DNA from 2 places in the Saccharothrix sp. DSM 118769 genome. Region 1 is predicted to be linked to the other one. Evidence: riboswitches for the same ligand, from Rfam matches in the RefSeq annotation. Region 1 holds a riboswitch; the other holds the start of a gene.
The links. Region 1 has a riboswitch for cobalamin ahead of ACRAKJ_RS20515 (peptidase). Riboswitches for the same ligand answer to the same signal wherever they lie in the genome.
Positions count from the first base shown of each region.

Region 2: linked by a shared signal. The riboswitch ahead of cobN (cobaltochelatase subunit CobN) and the one ahead of ACRAKJ_RS20515 (peptidase) in region 1 are both predicted to bind cobalamin.

Region 1 covers NZ_CP193627.1:4,723,701-4,730,662, forward strand. Annotated here, with positions in the region: gene ACRAKJ_RS20505 (CbiQ family ECF transporter T component) at 1-277, opposite strand, end outside; gene ACRAKJ_RS20510 (hypothetical protein) at 274-1,119, opposite strand; gene ACRAKJ_RS20515 (peptidase) at 1,116-2,399, opposite strand; cobalamin riboswitch at 2,490-2,628, opposite strand; gene ACRAKJ_RS20520 (cytochrome P450) at 2,707-3,966, shown strand; gene ACRAKJ_RS20525 (EamA family transporter) at 4,142-5,068, shown strand; gene ACRAKJ_RS20530 (ABC transporter permease) at 5,192-5,983, opposite strand; gene ACRAKJ_RS20535 (ATP-binding cassette domain-containing protein) at 5,980-6,948, opposite strand.
Region 2 covers NZ_CP193627.1:2,237,732-2,244,693, forward strand. Annotated here, with positions in the region: gene ACRAKJ_RS10555 (precorrin-2 C(20)-methyltransferase) at 1-383, opposite strand, end outside; gene ACRAKJ_RS10560 (precorrin-8X methylmutase) at 380-1,012, opposite strand; gene ACRAKJ_RS10565 (hypothetical protein) at 1,009-2,016, opposite strand; cobalamin riboswitch at 2,025-2,159, shown strand; gene cobN (cobaltochelatase subunit CobN) at 2,195-5,767, shown strand; gene ACRAKJ_RS10575 (extracellular solute-binding protein) at 6,098-6,962, shown strand, end outside.

The DNA.
Region 1 (6,962 bases):
AGTCCGGCAGCGGCACCTCGGGCAGCGCGACGAGCACCGTCGGCCCGGTGACGCCGCCGAGCAGCACGTGGAACACCACCCGGACCGCGATCACCACCAGCCCGAACCTGAAGAACACGCCGTACGCGCTCGCCCACGGCGTGTCCTGGCGGCACGACACCGCCACGAACCCGGCGACCGCGACGACGAGCGCGAGCAGCACCGGGTTGTTCGTCCGGCCCGCGACGACGCCCAGGCACAGCGCCCACAGCCACCACGCGCCGGGGTGCGGCGTCACCCCGCGCCCTTCGCGCGCCGCCGCGCGACCCACGCGCCCGCCCCGGCCAGCAGCGCGACCACCGCGAGACCGGCGACGAGGCCGACCGCGCCGCCGGACGACGGAGCCGCCGCGGGGCCGACGGCCGTGGACGGGGCGCCCGTCGGCGGGGCGCCGGACGACGCGGCGGCCGTGCCGCCGGCCGGGGTGTCCGAAGAGGACGGTGACGCGGTGGTGGCGGGCGTCGTGCCCGGTCCGGGGGAGTCGGTCGGCGGTCCGGTCCCCGGTGTGGTCGCCGGTGGCGGGGACCCCGCCACCGGGGGTTGGGCAGCCGGGGGTTGGGCCGCCGGTGGCGGGGGTGCGGGCTGCCGGGGCGCCGGCTGCGGGGGAGCGGGCGGCTGGACCGGGGGCGCGGGTGCCGGGGGTGCCGCGCCGGGCTGCTCGCCCGCGCCGAACGCCCAGCCCTCGACGGTGCCGGGGGCCGGGTCGTGCGCGCTCGCCGACCCGCTGCTGTAGACCCACGACCCGCCCGGCCGGGCGTGCCAGTACGACCAGTAGGCGGTGGTCGGCGACGTGCCGACGCACGCGTCGCGGTCCTGCCCGGGCAGGCCGTCGATCCGGCACACGAACCCGGGCTGCCGGGCCGCGAAGGTGAAGCCGAAGCCGGCGGCGGTCAGCGCGGCGGTGCCGGACGCCGGGTCGCCGGCCGCGCAGCCGGTGCGCACGCCGCCGCCCAGGGACCGGAAGTCCACGACCACGGCGACACCGGCGCAGTCGGCCGCCCGCGCCGCCGGGGGAGCGGCGATCGAGGCGAGCACGACGACGCCCCAGGCCGCCAGCGCCCGCCGCCACCGGGACGTCACGTCGACCGCCTGCGCGCCAGCGCCAGCAGGAGCGCGCCGCCGGCCAGCAGCAGCGAGCCGAGCCACACCGCCGGGCCGACCTCCACACCCGTGCGCGCCAGCTCACCGCCGCCGCCCACCACGACCACCGCCGCGGTGGTGGTCGTGGTGGCCGCCGCCGACGTGGTGCCCGGGGCGGACGTGGTGGTCGTCGCCGTGGCGGTGGGCGCGGTGGTGGTGGGCGCCGTGGTGGTGGACGTGGGCGTGGTGCTGGTGGGCGTGCCGGCGCAGTCGAGGACCGGCGCGCCCGGGCGGTCGCCCGCGGTGGACAGGGCGGCGAAGCCGACGCCGGTGACGCCGAGCACGCCCTGCGTCGTGGCGCGCGTCGCGGTGGCCGCGGCGAACCCGGTCCGGTCGAACGCGAACGCGCCCCGGTCGGCCTCCGCGCCCGCGCACCCGACCTGCAACGACGCCAGGAACGCGGCGGCCCGGTCGGCGGCCCGCGCCTCGCCGCCCACCCGCAGCGCCTGAGCGGCGAGGCCGGTGCTGTTGGCGTTGCCCTCGTCGAGGCCCCTCTCGTCGCGGAACCCGCCGCCGGGCTGCTGCGCGTTCACGAGCCAGGTCAGCCCGCCGGCCGCGGCGTCGGCCCGGTCGGCGGCGAGCAGCGCCTGCACGGCCATCGCGGTGGCGTCCACGTGGGACGTGCACGGCGCGGTCGCCAGCAGCAGCGGGAAGCCGCCGTCCGGGCACCGCCCGCCGGCCAGGAAGTCGACGGCGTCCCGCGGCGCGCCGCCCGCGCGGTCCAGCGCGAGCACGGCGAACGCCTGGGAGAAGCCGTTGGAGTAGTCCTGGTAGGCGGTCCGGTCGGTGAACCGGCCGGACGGGGCCTTGAGCGCGGTCAGGCCCGCGACCAGGTCGACGCCGCCGAAGTCGGTCGGGTCCGCGCCGGTCACCGAGGCGAACAGGGCGAGCTTGGCGTGCGCGCCCGCGTACGACTCGGTGGCGGGGGTGTCGAAGTGCAGGTAGTTGGAGATCGTCCCGGGTCGCGCGACCCACGCGCCGACGCGCTCGCCGGTGTCGCTCGCCACGTCGGCGGCGGCGAGCGCGAACGCGGCGTCCAGCGTGAGCCCGGGGTCGGGGTAGCCCGCGCTCTCCAGGTGGTCGCCGTCCACGAGCTGCCGGGTGAGCCAGCCCGCGGCGGTCCCGGCGGGGGTCCCCGGCTCCGCGGCGTGCGCCGGCGCGGGCAGGGCCAGGGCGGCGAGCGCGACGGCGACGGCGGTGGCGGTCCGTCCGAACGGCATGGTCGACCTTTCCGGGGCGCGAGGCGTGGGCGGACCCCGGACAGCCGTCACCGGCTCCCTGGGCTCCGACCCGTTGACCTCGACGGTGTCAGGAGCACGGCGCGCGCGGCAGGTGTTCGGGCTCGTCCCCTCGGGGACCCACCGTTGCGGGTCAGCGCCGGATTCCGACCGGCTTCCCCTGTTCGGGCGCGATTGCCGATCGTCTTGCACCGTTCACGGCGTGTCAATCCGCCTCAGGCGCGATGCTGCTCACCTCGGCGTGCGGTTACCGTCAACCAGTTCAAACCTGGGGAAGAGGGGTGTGGGGATGTCGACTCTGGCGTCGGTGCGCGACGGCTTGGTGGCGTGGGTCGCACGGCGTTCGGCGACGCGGTGGGTGATGGGCAAGATCGGTTCACGGGCGTTGTCGCTGCTCCCGGACGGTGCGCTGGTCCCGCTGAAGCGGGACGGGGTGGTGCCGGTCGCGGAGCTGGAGCGGATGAGGGAGTCCGGGGCGGTGCACCGCCTGCCCGTGCCGTTCGGGGTGCGGCTGTGGTTGGTCACCGGCCAGGACGAGGCCAAGAAAGTGCTTTCCGACACAGGGTCGTTCAGTAACGATTACGCACGCCTCGGCGCGGCGGTCGGCCGCATCGAGCAGTCGCCCGGCGGCCTCGGCTTCGCCGACCCGCCGGACCACACGCGCCTGCGCAAGCTGCTCACCCCCGAGTTCACCATGCGCCGGCTGGCCCGCCTCGTGCCGCGCATCGACGAGATCGTCACGCAGCGGCTCGACGCCATGGAGGCCGCGCCCGGTCCGGTGGACCTGGTCAAGGAGTTCGCGCTGCCGATCCCGTCGCTGACGATCTGCGAGCTGCTCGGCGTGCCCTACGAGGACCGCGAGCGGTTCCAGCAGCTCGCCGCCGCCCGGTTCGACCTGTTCGGAGGCGCGGGCCAGGCCCTGGGCGCGATCTCCGAGTCGCTGAAGTACATGCAGGAGATCGTGGAGCGGGAGCGCCGCGCCCCCGGCGACGGCCTCATCGGCATGATCATCCGCCAGCACGGCGACGACGTGAGCGACGAGGAGCTGGCCGGCCTGGCCGACGGCGTGCTCACCGGCGGGTTCGACACCACCGCCTCCACGCTCGCGCTCGGCGCGATCGTGCTGCTGCGCGACGAGGCGGCGCGGGCGTCCATGCGCGACGACGACGCCGCCGTCGGGCCGCTCGTGGAGGAGCTGCTGCGGCACCTGAGCGTGGTGCAGGTCGCGTTCCCGCGCTTCGCCCGGCACCCCCTCCAGGTCGGTGACCAGCGGATCGAGGAGGGCGACGTGCTCGTGGTGTCGCTGTCGGCGGCCAACCGCGAGGGCACGCCCGACTTCAACCCCGCCGGCGGCCCCACGTCGCACCTGGCGTTCGGCTACGGCGCGCACCGCTGCGTCGGCGCCGGGCTGGCCCGGATGGAGCTGCGCGCGGCCTACCCCGCGCTGCTGCGCCGGTTCCCGAACCTGCGCCTGGCCGACGACCGCCCCGCGTTCCGCACCGCGTCGATCGTGCACGGGGTGGACGAGCTGCTGGTCCACACCCGCTGACCCCCCGTCGGCGGCGGCCCCGGGGTCGCCGCCGACGCTTCGGCACCGCGCACGTCGTGCGCCCTCGACCGTGAAGCTCCGCTTAACCGTCCTTGAGCAGGTTTCACTTTTCTTGAAGGGTGCCGCGCGGGACGGTGGTCCCGTGACCGGACGAAGCGCCCTGCGCCTGGGAACCATGGCCCTGCTGTGGGGCTCGGCGTTCCTGTGGATCGAACTGGCCCTGACCGGGTTCGCGCCCGCCGGGATCGCCACGGCCCGGTGCGCCCTCGGCTCGGCCGTGCTGCTGGTCCTGGCCCGCCGCTCCCGGCAGCGGCTGCCGCGCGGCCTGTGGGGGCACCTCGCCGTGGCCGCGCTGTTCTGCAACGCCGTGCCGTTCCTGCTGTTCGGCATCGGCCAGCAGGGCGTCGACTCGGGCACGGCCGGCGCCCTCAACGCCACCACGCCCCTGTGGTCGCTGGTCATCGGGCTGCTGCTGGGCACCGAGCGCCGCACCACCCCGGTCCGCGTGCTCGGCCTCCTCCTCGGCTTCGGCGGCGTGCTGCTCATCTTCGCGCCGTGGCGGGAGGGCCTGACCGGGTGGAGCGCGCTCGCCCTCGTGGGCGCCGCCGCGAGCTACGCCGTGGCGTTCGCGTACATGGGGCGCACGCTCGTCGGCCACGGCGCGCCGCTGGCCGTGTCCGCCGCGCAGCTCGGCGTCGCCACCGGGCTCTCCGCGCTCGCGCTGCCCTTCGACCGCACCCCCGCCACGCCGAACGCGACGGCCGTCGCGGCGCTCGTCGTGCTGGGGGTCTTCGCGACCGGCGTCACGTTCGTCCTCAACTACCGGATCATCGAGGACGAGGGCGCGACCAGCGCCGCCACCGTCGGCTACCTGCTGCCCGTGGTGTCCGTCGCGCTCGGCGCGGTCGTCCTCGGCGAACCGCTGACCGCCCGCGTCGTCCTCGGGGTGCTGGTGGTGCTCACGGGCGTCGCCATGACCCGGACGACCGCGACCAGGACGCCGCCCGGGGGACGTGCGCCCCGGCGCCGGTTCGCCGACGCCCCCGGAGTTCCGCTCGACCGCCGCCCGACGAGGTGCGGCGGGGCGTCCGGCCAATCGTGACCGCTCGCGCAGCAGACCCACCCCGTGGTGGGGGGTCTTCCGGCAGCACGTCGGACATGATGCGCGGGTCGTCGAGCGGTTCGGCTGCCGTCGAGCGCCTCCTGGACCAGGCGGGCGGTGAGGTCACGTGTGCCGCGGTTCCCGCTTGTACAGGCGCTTCGACCACAGGTAGCCGATGAGCGCGATGCCGAGGCACCAGGCGACCCCGACGATCCAGTCGCTGGTCACCGGCCGGCCGAGGAACAGGTTGCGCAGCGTGTCGATGACGGGGGTGAAGGGGTCGTGCTCGGACAACCAGCGCAGGCCCGGAGCCATCGACGCCGCCGGCACGAACGCGCTCGACAGGAACGGCAGCGCCTGCAGGAACATCGGCAGGTTGCTCGCCGAGTCGACGGTCTTCGCGGCGAGCCCCATGCCGACCGACACCCACGACAGGGCCAGGCTCACGAGCACCAGCAGGCCGAGAGCGGCCAGCCAACCCGGCACTCCCGCGCTGGGGCGGAAACCGATCAGCAGCGCGACGGCGATGACCAGGACGGTGCTGACCATGGCCTGGACCACGCTGCCCACGACGTGTCCGGTCAGGACGGACGCGCGGGAGATGTCCATGGTCCGGAACCTGTTGACGATCCCCTTGGTCATGTCGACCGCGACACCGATGGACGTCCCCATCGCGCCCACCGTCATGCCGAGCAGGATGATGCCGGGGGTGAGGTAGTCGACGTAGTCGATGCCCTGCGCCGCGCCGACCAGGCCGTTGCCCATCGTGCCGCCGAAGGCGAAGACGAAGAGCAGCATCAGCGCCACGGGCGAGACCACGGACGCGATCGGCGCCGACGGGTTGCGGGTGGCGTGGCGCAGGTTGCGCCGCAGCATCGTGGAGGAGTCGTTCAGGGAGAGGGCGAGCGAGGTCATCGGACCGCCTCCTGCTGGTCTTCGCCCCGCGCGGGTGCGGAGGTCAGGCTGATGAACACGTCGTCGAGGTCCGGGGCCTGCACCGACAGGCCGGCTGCCGTGAGGGAGGCCCGGTCGAGCTGTTCCACGACGCGCCGCACCGAGTCGAAGTCGCCCTCGCTCACCACGCGGAGGCTGAGGGTCTCCTCGTCGACGTTCGTGGCGCCCAACGCCTTCGCCGCCGCCGCCAGCTGCTCGGAGTTCTCGAAGGTGAGCCGGATGCCGTTGCCGGGCACCAGGCGCTTGAGCTCCGTCGCGGTGCCCTCTGCCGCGAACCTGCCCTGGTGGAGCACCGCGATCCGGTCGGCCAGCGTGTCCGCCTCCTCCAGGTACTGCGTGGTGAGGAAGATCGTGACGCCGCTGGAGGCCAGGGCCCTGATGCTCTCCCACGTGGTGCGCCGGCTGCGCGGGTCCAGGCCGGTGGTCGGCTCGTCGAGGAAGATGACCTTCGGTGAGCCGACGAGGGTCATGGCGAGGTCGAGCTTGCGGCGCATCCCGCCCGAGTAGGTGCCGACGAGCTTCTTGGCGTCGGCGTCCGTCAGCTCGAACCGCGCCAGCAGTTCCGCGGTTCGCTCCCGGCCCCGCTGCCGCGGCAGTCGGTGCAGGTCGCACATCAGCGCCATGTTCTCCTCGCCGGTGAGCAGTTCGTCCACCGCCGTGGACTGGCCGGTGACCCCGATCGCGGCGCGGACGGCGTCCGGCTCCCGCTGCACGTCGTGGCCCGCGACGTGGATCGTCCCGGCGTCCGGTCGGATCAGCGTGGACAGGATCTGCACGATGGTCGTCTTGCCGGCGCCGTTCGGACCGAGCAGCGCCCAGATGCGCCCGGACGGGACTTCGAAGTCGATCCCGTCCACGACCAGGTTGTCGCCGTACGACTTGCGCAGTCCCCTCACCGCGATTGCCGGCGGGCTGGTTGACGTCATTCCTCGTCCTTCCT
Region 2 (6,962 bases), 2.5 Mb from region 1:
ACCACCTCGGCCGGGTACCGGTGCGCCAGGCGCTTGTGCAGGTGCATGTACGAGCCGTAGAAGAACGGGTCGCCCGCCGCCAGCACGACCACGTCGAGCCCCGCGTCGAGGTGCTTCGCGAGCCGTTCCGCGCACTCCTCGTAGAACCCGTCGATCTCGCCCTGGTAGTCGTCGGAGTCCTCGGTGGTCACCGGGTAGACGAGCTGCTCCTCGACCTGGCCCTCCCGCAGGTAGGGCTCGGCGATCCGCCGCGCCACGCTGCGCCCGTGCCGCGCGCTGTGGAACACCACCACGTCGGCCTCGCGGATGAGCCGCGCCGCCTTCACCGTCACCAGCTCCGGGTCGCCCGGACCCACGCCGACGCCGTACAGCCTGCCCGTCATTCGTCCTCGCTCGCGATCGCGTTGACCGCCGCGGCCGTCATGGCGCTGCCGCCGCGCCGCCCGCGCACGACCAGGTGCTCCAGGCCGAGGTCGTTGGCCACCAGCGCGTCCTTCGACTCGGCCGCCCCGATGAACCCGACCGGCACGCCCAGCACGGCGGCCGGTTTCGGCGCGCCCGCGGCGATCAGGTCGAGCAGGTGGAACAGCGCGGTCGGCGCGTTGCCGATGGCGACCACCGCGCCGTCCAGCCGGTCGCCCCACAGCTCCAGGGCGGCGGCGCTGCGGGTGTTGCCCAGCTCGTCGGCCAGCTCCGGCACGCGCGGGTCGTTCAGCGTGCACAGCACCTCGTTGCCCGCGGGCAGGCGCTTGCGCGTCACGCCCGCCGCGACCATCTGCGCGTCGCACAGGACCGGCGCGCCCGCCAGCAGCGCCTCGCGGGCGTCGCGCACCACGTGCGGCGAGAACGCGACGTCGTCGACCAGGTCGACCATGCCGCAGGCGTGGATCATCCGCACCACGACGCGCGCGACGTCGTCGGGGAACCGGGTCAGGTCCGCCTCGGCGCGGATGGTGGCGAACGAGCGGCGGTAGATCTCCGGCCCGTCCTTGACGTAGTCCTGCTCGGTCACCTGATCTCCTCGTACCCGTCGCCGGTCGCGACGAACTCCACCGCGCCACCGGCCGGCCGCCCGCACCTGCGCGCGCAGCCGGACCAGTGCACGCGCCCCGCGTGCGGGGTGCCGATCCAGCGCGCGACGTCCGCGCGCACGTCGGCCAACGACTTCGCGCACCCCGGCCGGCCGGTGCACGCGCTCACCCCGTGCCACGGCGAGTCGGGGGAGGTGAACAGGCCGCCCGCGTCGCTGCCGGCCGGGAGGACCAGGCCGCGCCACGGCGTCAGCCGCACCGGCGTGCCGGCCAGCAGGCGGGCGTCGAGCCGGCCCAGCGGGACGCCCGCGACCACGACGTCCCCGACCGGACCCGGTGTCGCGGGGATCACAGCGGGGTCGAGGCGGTCGGCCACCGGGACGCCCAGCGCCTCCGTGATCTTCCGCACACCGCCGTCCACTTCGGACAGCCGCCAGGCGGTCCCGCGCAGTTCCCCGAACAGCCGAGCCGCGCGCACCACGGCGCCCACCGGATCGGTCACCCGAAGCCCGGAATCACGCCCCGCCAGGAACAACGCGTCACCGACCAGGCCGATGTCACCCGAAAGCCCGCTCACCGCGTGACCCACCGTGACCAGGAACCGGCCCGGCAGGTCGGCCAGCGACGGTTCGGCCAGCAGCGCGGCGTCGAGCGCGTCCACCAGGTCCTGGTTGTCCTCCAGCGGCGCGGCGACGATGTTGCGCATCCGCTCGTGGGTCGCCGAGGGCAGCAGGCCGGCTTCCCGCAGGCGCGCCCCCAGCTCGTGCTCCGCCCCCGGCGCCAGGCCCCTGATCTGCACGTTCGCCCGCGACGTCAGCTCCAGGAACCCGTCGCCCAGCTCCAGCGCCGCCGCGCGCACCACGTCGAACCGCCGGGCGTCCAGCGTCCCGCCGGGCACCCGCACGCGCGCCAGCCCGCCGTCGGCCGCGACGTGCACGTCGACGGCCCCGGGGCAGGCGTCCGGGCGTTCCCGATCGGAGGACATGGGATGGATGCTAACCGCCGGGTTAGGGTGGCCCCGAACGGCGAAGCAACAGGAGGAAGCCGGTGCGAATCCGGCGCGGTCCCGCCACTGTGACCGGGTGAGCGCCCGGGAGTCAGGAACTCCGCCCAGCCGTCCCCCACGACCTGGGGCGAGGACCCCCGAGGGATGGAGCCCGCACGTGATCCTGCTGCTGTCGACCTCCGACACGGACCTGCTGTCCGCCCGCGCGAGCGGCGCGGACTACCGCCTGGCCAACCCCTCCCGCACCGCCGCGGCCGACCTCCCGGCGCTGGTCGAGGGGGTCGACCTGGTGGTCGTGCGCATCCTCGGCGGTCGCCGGATGTGGGAGGAAGGGCTCGACCACCTCCTCGCGGGCCCGCGCCCCGTCGTCGTGCTCGGCGGCGAGCAGAACCCCGACGCGCCGCTGATGGAGCTGTCCACGGTGCCCGGCGGCGTGTGCGCCGAGGCCCACGCGTACCTGGCGCACGGCGGCCCGGCGAACCTCGCCGAGCTGCACCGCTTCCTGTCCGACACGGTCCTGCTCACCGGCCACGGCTTCGAGCCGCCCGCGCCCGCGCCGAACTGGGGCGTCCTGGAGCGGCCGGAGCCCGCGGGGCCCGCGAACGACGGCCCGACCGTCGCGGTCCTGTACTACCGGGCCCACCACGTCGCCGGGAACACCGCGTTCGTGCACGCCCTGTGCGACGCGGTCGAGGCGAAGGGCGGCCGGCCGCTGCCGATCTTCTGCGCCTCGCTGCGCGCCGCCGAACCGGGGCTGCTCGCCGAGCTGGGCAAGGCGGACGCGCTCGTGGTCACCGTCCTCGCCGCGGGCGGCACGAAGCCCGCCGCCGCGTCCGCCGGCGGTGACGACGACGCGTGGGACGTGGGCGCGCTCGCCGCGCTGGACGTGCCGATCCTCCAGGGGCTCTGCCTCACCTCCAGCCGCGCGCAGTGGGACGACAACGACGACGGCCTCTCCCCGCTGGACACCGCCACGCAGGTGGCGATCCCCGAGTTCGACGGCCGGATCATCACCGTCCCGTTCTCCTTCAAGGAGGTCGACGAGGACGGCCTGACCGTGTACGTGGCCGACGAGGAGCGGGCCGCGCGCGTCGCGGGCATCGCCGTGCGGCACGGGAAGCTGCGGCACGTCCCCAACGCCGACAAGCGGATCGCGATCATGCTGTCGGCCTACCCCACCAAGCACTCCCGCATCGGCAACGCCGTCGGCCTCGACACCCCGGCGAGCGTCGTGCGGCTGCTCCAGGAGCTGCGCGCGGCCGGGTACGACATCGGCGACGAGCTGCCCGGCGTGGACGACCTCGACGGCGACGCGCTCATCCACGCCCTCATCGCGGCCGGCGGGCAGGACGCGGACTGGTTGACCGAGGAGCAGGTCCAGGGCAACCCGGTGCGGCTGCCCGCCGCCCGCTACCGCGAGTGGTACGCCACCCTGCCCGAGGACGCCCGCGCGGGCATGGAGGCGCACTGGGGGCAGGCGCCCGGCACGCTGTTCGTGGACCGCTCGAAGGACCCCGACGGCGAGGTCGTGCTGGCCGCCCTGCGCTCCGGCAACGTCGTGGTGATGGTCCAGCCGCCGCGCGGGTTCGGCGAGAACCCCATCGCGATCTACCACGACCCGGACCTGCCGCCCAGCCACCACTACCTGGCCGCCTACCGCTGGCTGGAGTCCGAGTTCCGGGCGGACGCCGTCGTGCACGTCGGCAAGCACGGCAACCTGGAGTGGCTGCCCGGCAAGACCGTCGGCATGTCCGCGGGCTGCGGCCCGGACGCCGCGCTCGGCGACCTGCCGCTGGTCTACCCGTTCCTGGTCAACGACCCGGGCGAGGGCACCCAGGCCAAGCGCCGCGCGCACGCCACCCTGGTCGACCACCTCGTGCCGCCGATGACCCGCGCCGACAGCTACGGCGACATCGCCAGGTTGGAGCAGCTGCTCGACGAGCACGGCACGATCGCCGCGATGGACCCGGCGAAGCTGCCCGCGATCCGCGCGCAGATCTGGACCCTCATCCAGGCCGCGAAGCTCGACCACGACCTGGGCGTCGCCGAGCGCCCGGCCGACGAGGGCTTCGACGACCTGATCCTGCACGTCGACGGCTGGCTGTGCGAGGTCAAGGACGTGCAGATCCGCGACGGCCTGCACGTGCTCGGGCAGGCCCCGACCGGCGAGGCCCGGGTCAACCTGGTGCTGGCGATCCTCCAGGCCCGGCAGATGTGGGCCGGTCGGGTCGCGGCGCTGCCCGGCCTGCGCGAGGCGCTGGGGCTGGCCGACACCACGCGCACGAGCACCGACCGGGTGGAGGCCGAGGCGCGGGCGCTGGTGCTGGGCATGGAGGAGGCGGGCTGGGACCCGGCCGCCGCCCGGACCCTCACCGACGTGGAGGACGTGGCGCGCGTGCTGGAGTTCGCCGCGCACGAGGTCGTGCCCCGGCTGGCCCGCACCACCGACGAGATGACCCACGTGCTGCACGCCCTGGCCGGCGGCTACGTGCCCGCCGGTCCGAGCGGGTCGCCGCTGCGCGGCCTGGTCAACGTCCTGCCGACGGGCCGCAACTTCTACTCCGTCGACCCCAAGGCGGTGCCGTCGCGGCTGGCGTGGGAGACCGGGCAGGCCATGGCGGACTCGCTGCTGGAGCGCTACCGCGCCGACACGGGGGAGTGGCCGCCGTCGGTCGGGCTGTCCGTGTGGGGCACGAGCGCGATGCGCACGGCGGGTGACGACATCGCCGAGGTGCTCGCCCTGATGGGTGTCCGCCCGGTGTGGGACGACCAGTCCCGCCGCGTCACCGGCCTGGAGGCGATCCCCCTGGCCGAGCTGGGCCGCCCGCGCATCGACGTGACGGTCCGCATCAGCGGGTTCTTCCGCGACGCCTTCCCGCACGTGGTCACCCTGCTGGACGACGCCGTGCGGCTGGTGGCCGACCTGGACGAGCCGGACGGGGACAACTTCGTCCGCGCCCACGCCCGGGCGGACCTGGCCGAGCACCAGGACCCGCGCCGCGCCACGATGCGCATCTTCGGCAGCAAGCCCGGCGCGTACGGGGCGGGCCTGCTGCCGCTCATCGACAGCCGGAACTGGCGCGACGACGCGGACCTGGCCGAGGTCTACGCGGTGTGGGGCGGGTACGCCTACGGCCGCGAGCTGGAGGGCGTGGAGGCGCGCAAGGACATGGAGAGCGCCTACAAGCGCATCGCCGTGGCCGCGAAGAACATCGACACCCGCGAGCACGACATCGCCGACTCCGACGACTACTTCCAGTACCACGGCGGCATGGTCGCGACGGTCCGCGCGCTCACCGGCACGGCCCCCAAGGCGTACGTCGGCGACAGCACCCGGCCCGAGGCGGTGCGGACCAGGACGCTGCACGAGGAGACCCACCGGATCTTCCGGGCGCGCGTGGTCAACCCCCGCTGGCTCGCGGCAATGCGCAAGCACGGTTACAAGGGTGCGTTCGAATTGGCCGCCACGGTCGATTACCTGTTCGGCTACGACGCCACCACGGGGGTGGTCGCGGACTGGATGTACGAACAACTGGCGGCCAGCTACGTGCTCGACCCGGAAAACCGGGAGTTCCTGGAGAAGTCGAACCCGTGGGCGCTGCACGGGATCTCGGAACGCCTGCTCGAAGCGGCCGAGCGCGGCCTGTGGGAACACCCCGAGCGGGCGACCCTCGACGCCCTGCAAGCCGTTTACCTGGAAACGGAGGGCGAACTGGAGGGCGGCGACTAGCCGGACCCGGTGAGCCGGAAAAGCGGCGCGCATTCCCCGGCGGGGAGTGCGCGCCGCTTTTCCCTTGTAGGGGTGCGTCAATTCGCGGATCGGCCGGTCGAGACACGCCGGTGCCGTCAGGTGAACGCTGTGTACCCGTATGGTCGACGCACTGTGCCCGAACGGACCACAGTGCGCACCGCTACCAGAATCGGTCCAGCCGCGCAAATGTCGCAAAGTGTGTAACAGCGCGGACACGAGAGCTTGACACGACTTCGTGGCGCGAACCACACTCCTCGAAACCTGGGAGCGCTCCCAGAACGTTCACCGCCGATCACCTGAGGAGTTCTCGTGCGCTACCGCAGAGCGGGCTTGGCCAAGGTCCTCGCCTGCACCGCAGTGCTCGCCGCAGCTGCCACGGCCTGCGGGTCGGGCGGGTCCGGCACCACCGCGGACGGCAAGACGGAGCTGACCGTCGCCACGTTCAACGAGTTCGGCTACGAGGACCTCTTCAAGGAGTACGAGGCCGCCAACCCGAACGTCAAGATCACCCACCGCAAGACCGGCCAGGGCGCGCCGCACCACCAGAACCTGTTCACCAAGCTGGGCGCGGGTTCCGGTCTCGCCGACATCGAGGCCGTGGAGGAGGGCTACCTCAGCCAGGTCATGGCCAAGTCCGGCCAGTTCGAGAACCTGAAGGAGATCGGCCCGGCCGAGGTCCGCGACGACCGCTGGCTGCAGTGGAAGGTCGACGCCGTCACCACCAAGGACGGCAAGCTCATCGGCTACGGCACCGACATCGGCCCGCTGGCCATGTGCTACCGCAAGGACATGCTGGACGCGGCCGGCCTGCCGTCCGACCCCGAGGGCGTCAAGTCCCTGTTCGCGACCTGGGACTCGTACTTCCAGGCCGGCGACACCTACGTGCAGAAGACCGGCAAGCCGTGGTTCGACTCGGCCGCCCAGATCTTCAACCCGATGCACAACCAGGCCAAGACGGGCTACTTCGACCGCGACGACAAGCTCGCGATCGAGACCAACGACGACAAGAAGATCTGGGAGCAGGTCACCGGCGCGGTGTCGCGCGGCCAGTCGGCGAAGCTCGTCGCGTGGAGCAAGGAGTGGCAGACCGGCTTCAAGGAGTCCGCGTTCGCCACGAAGACCTGCCCGTCCTGGATGCTGGGCGTCATCGAGGGCAACGCCGGTCCGGACCACA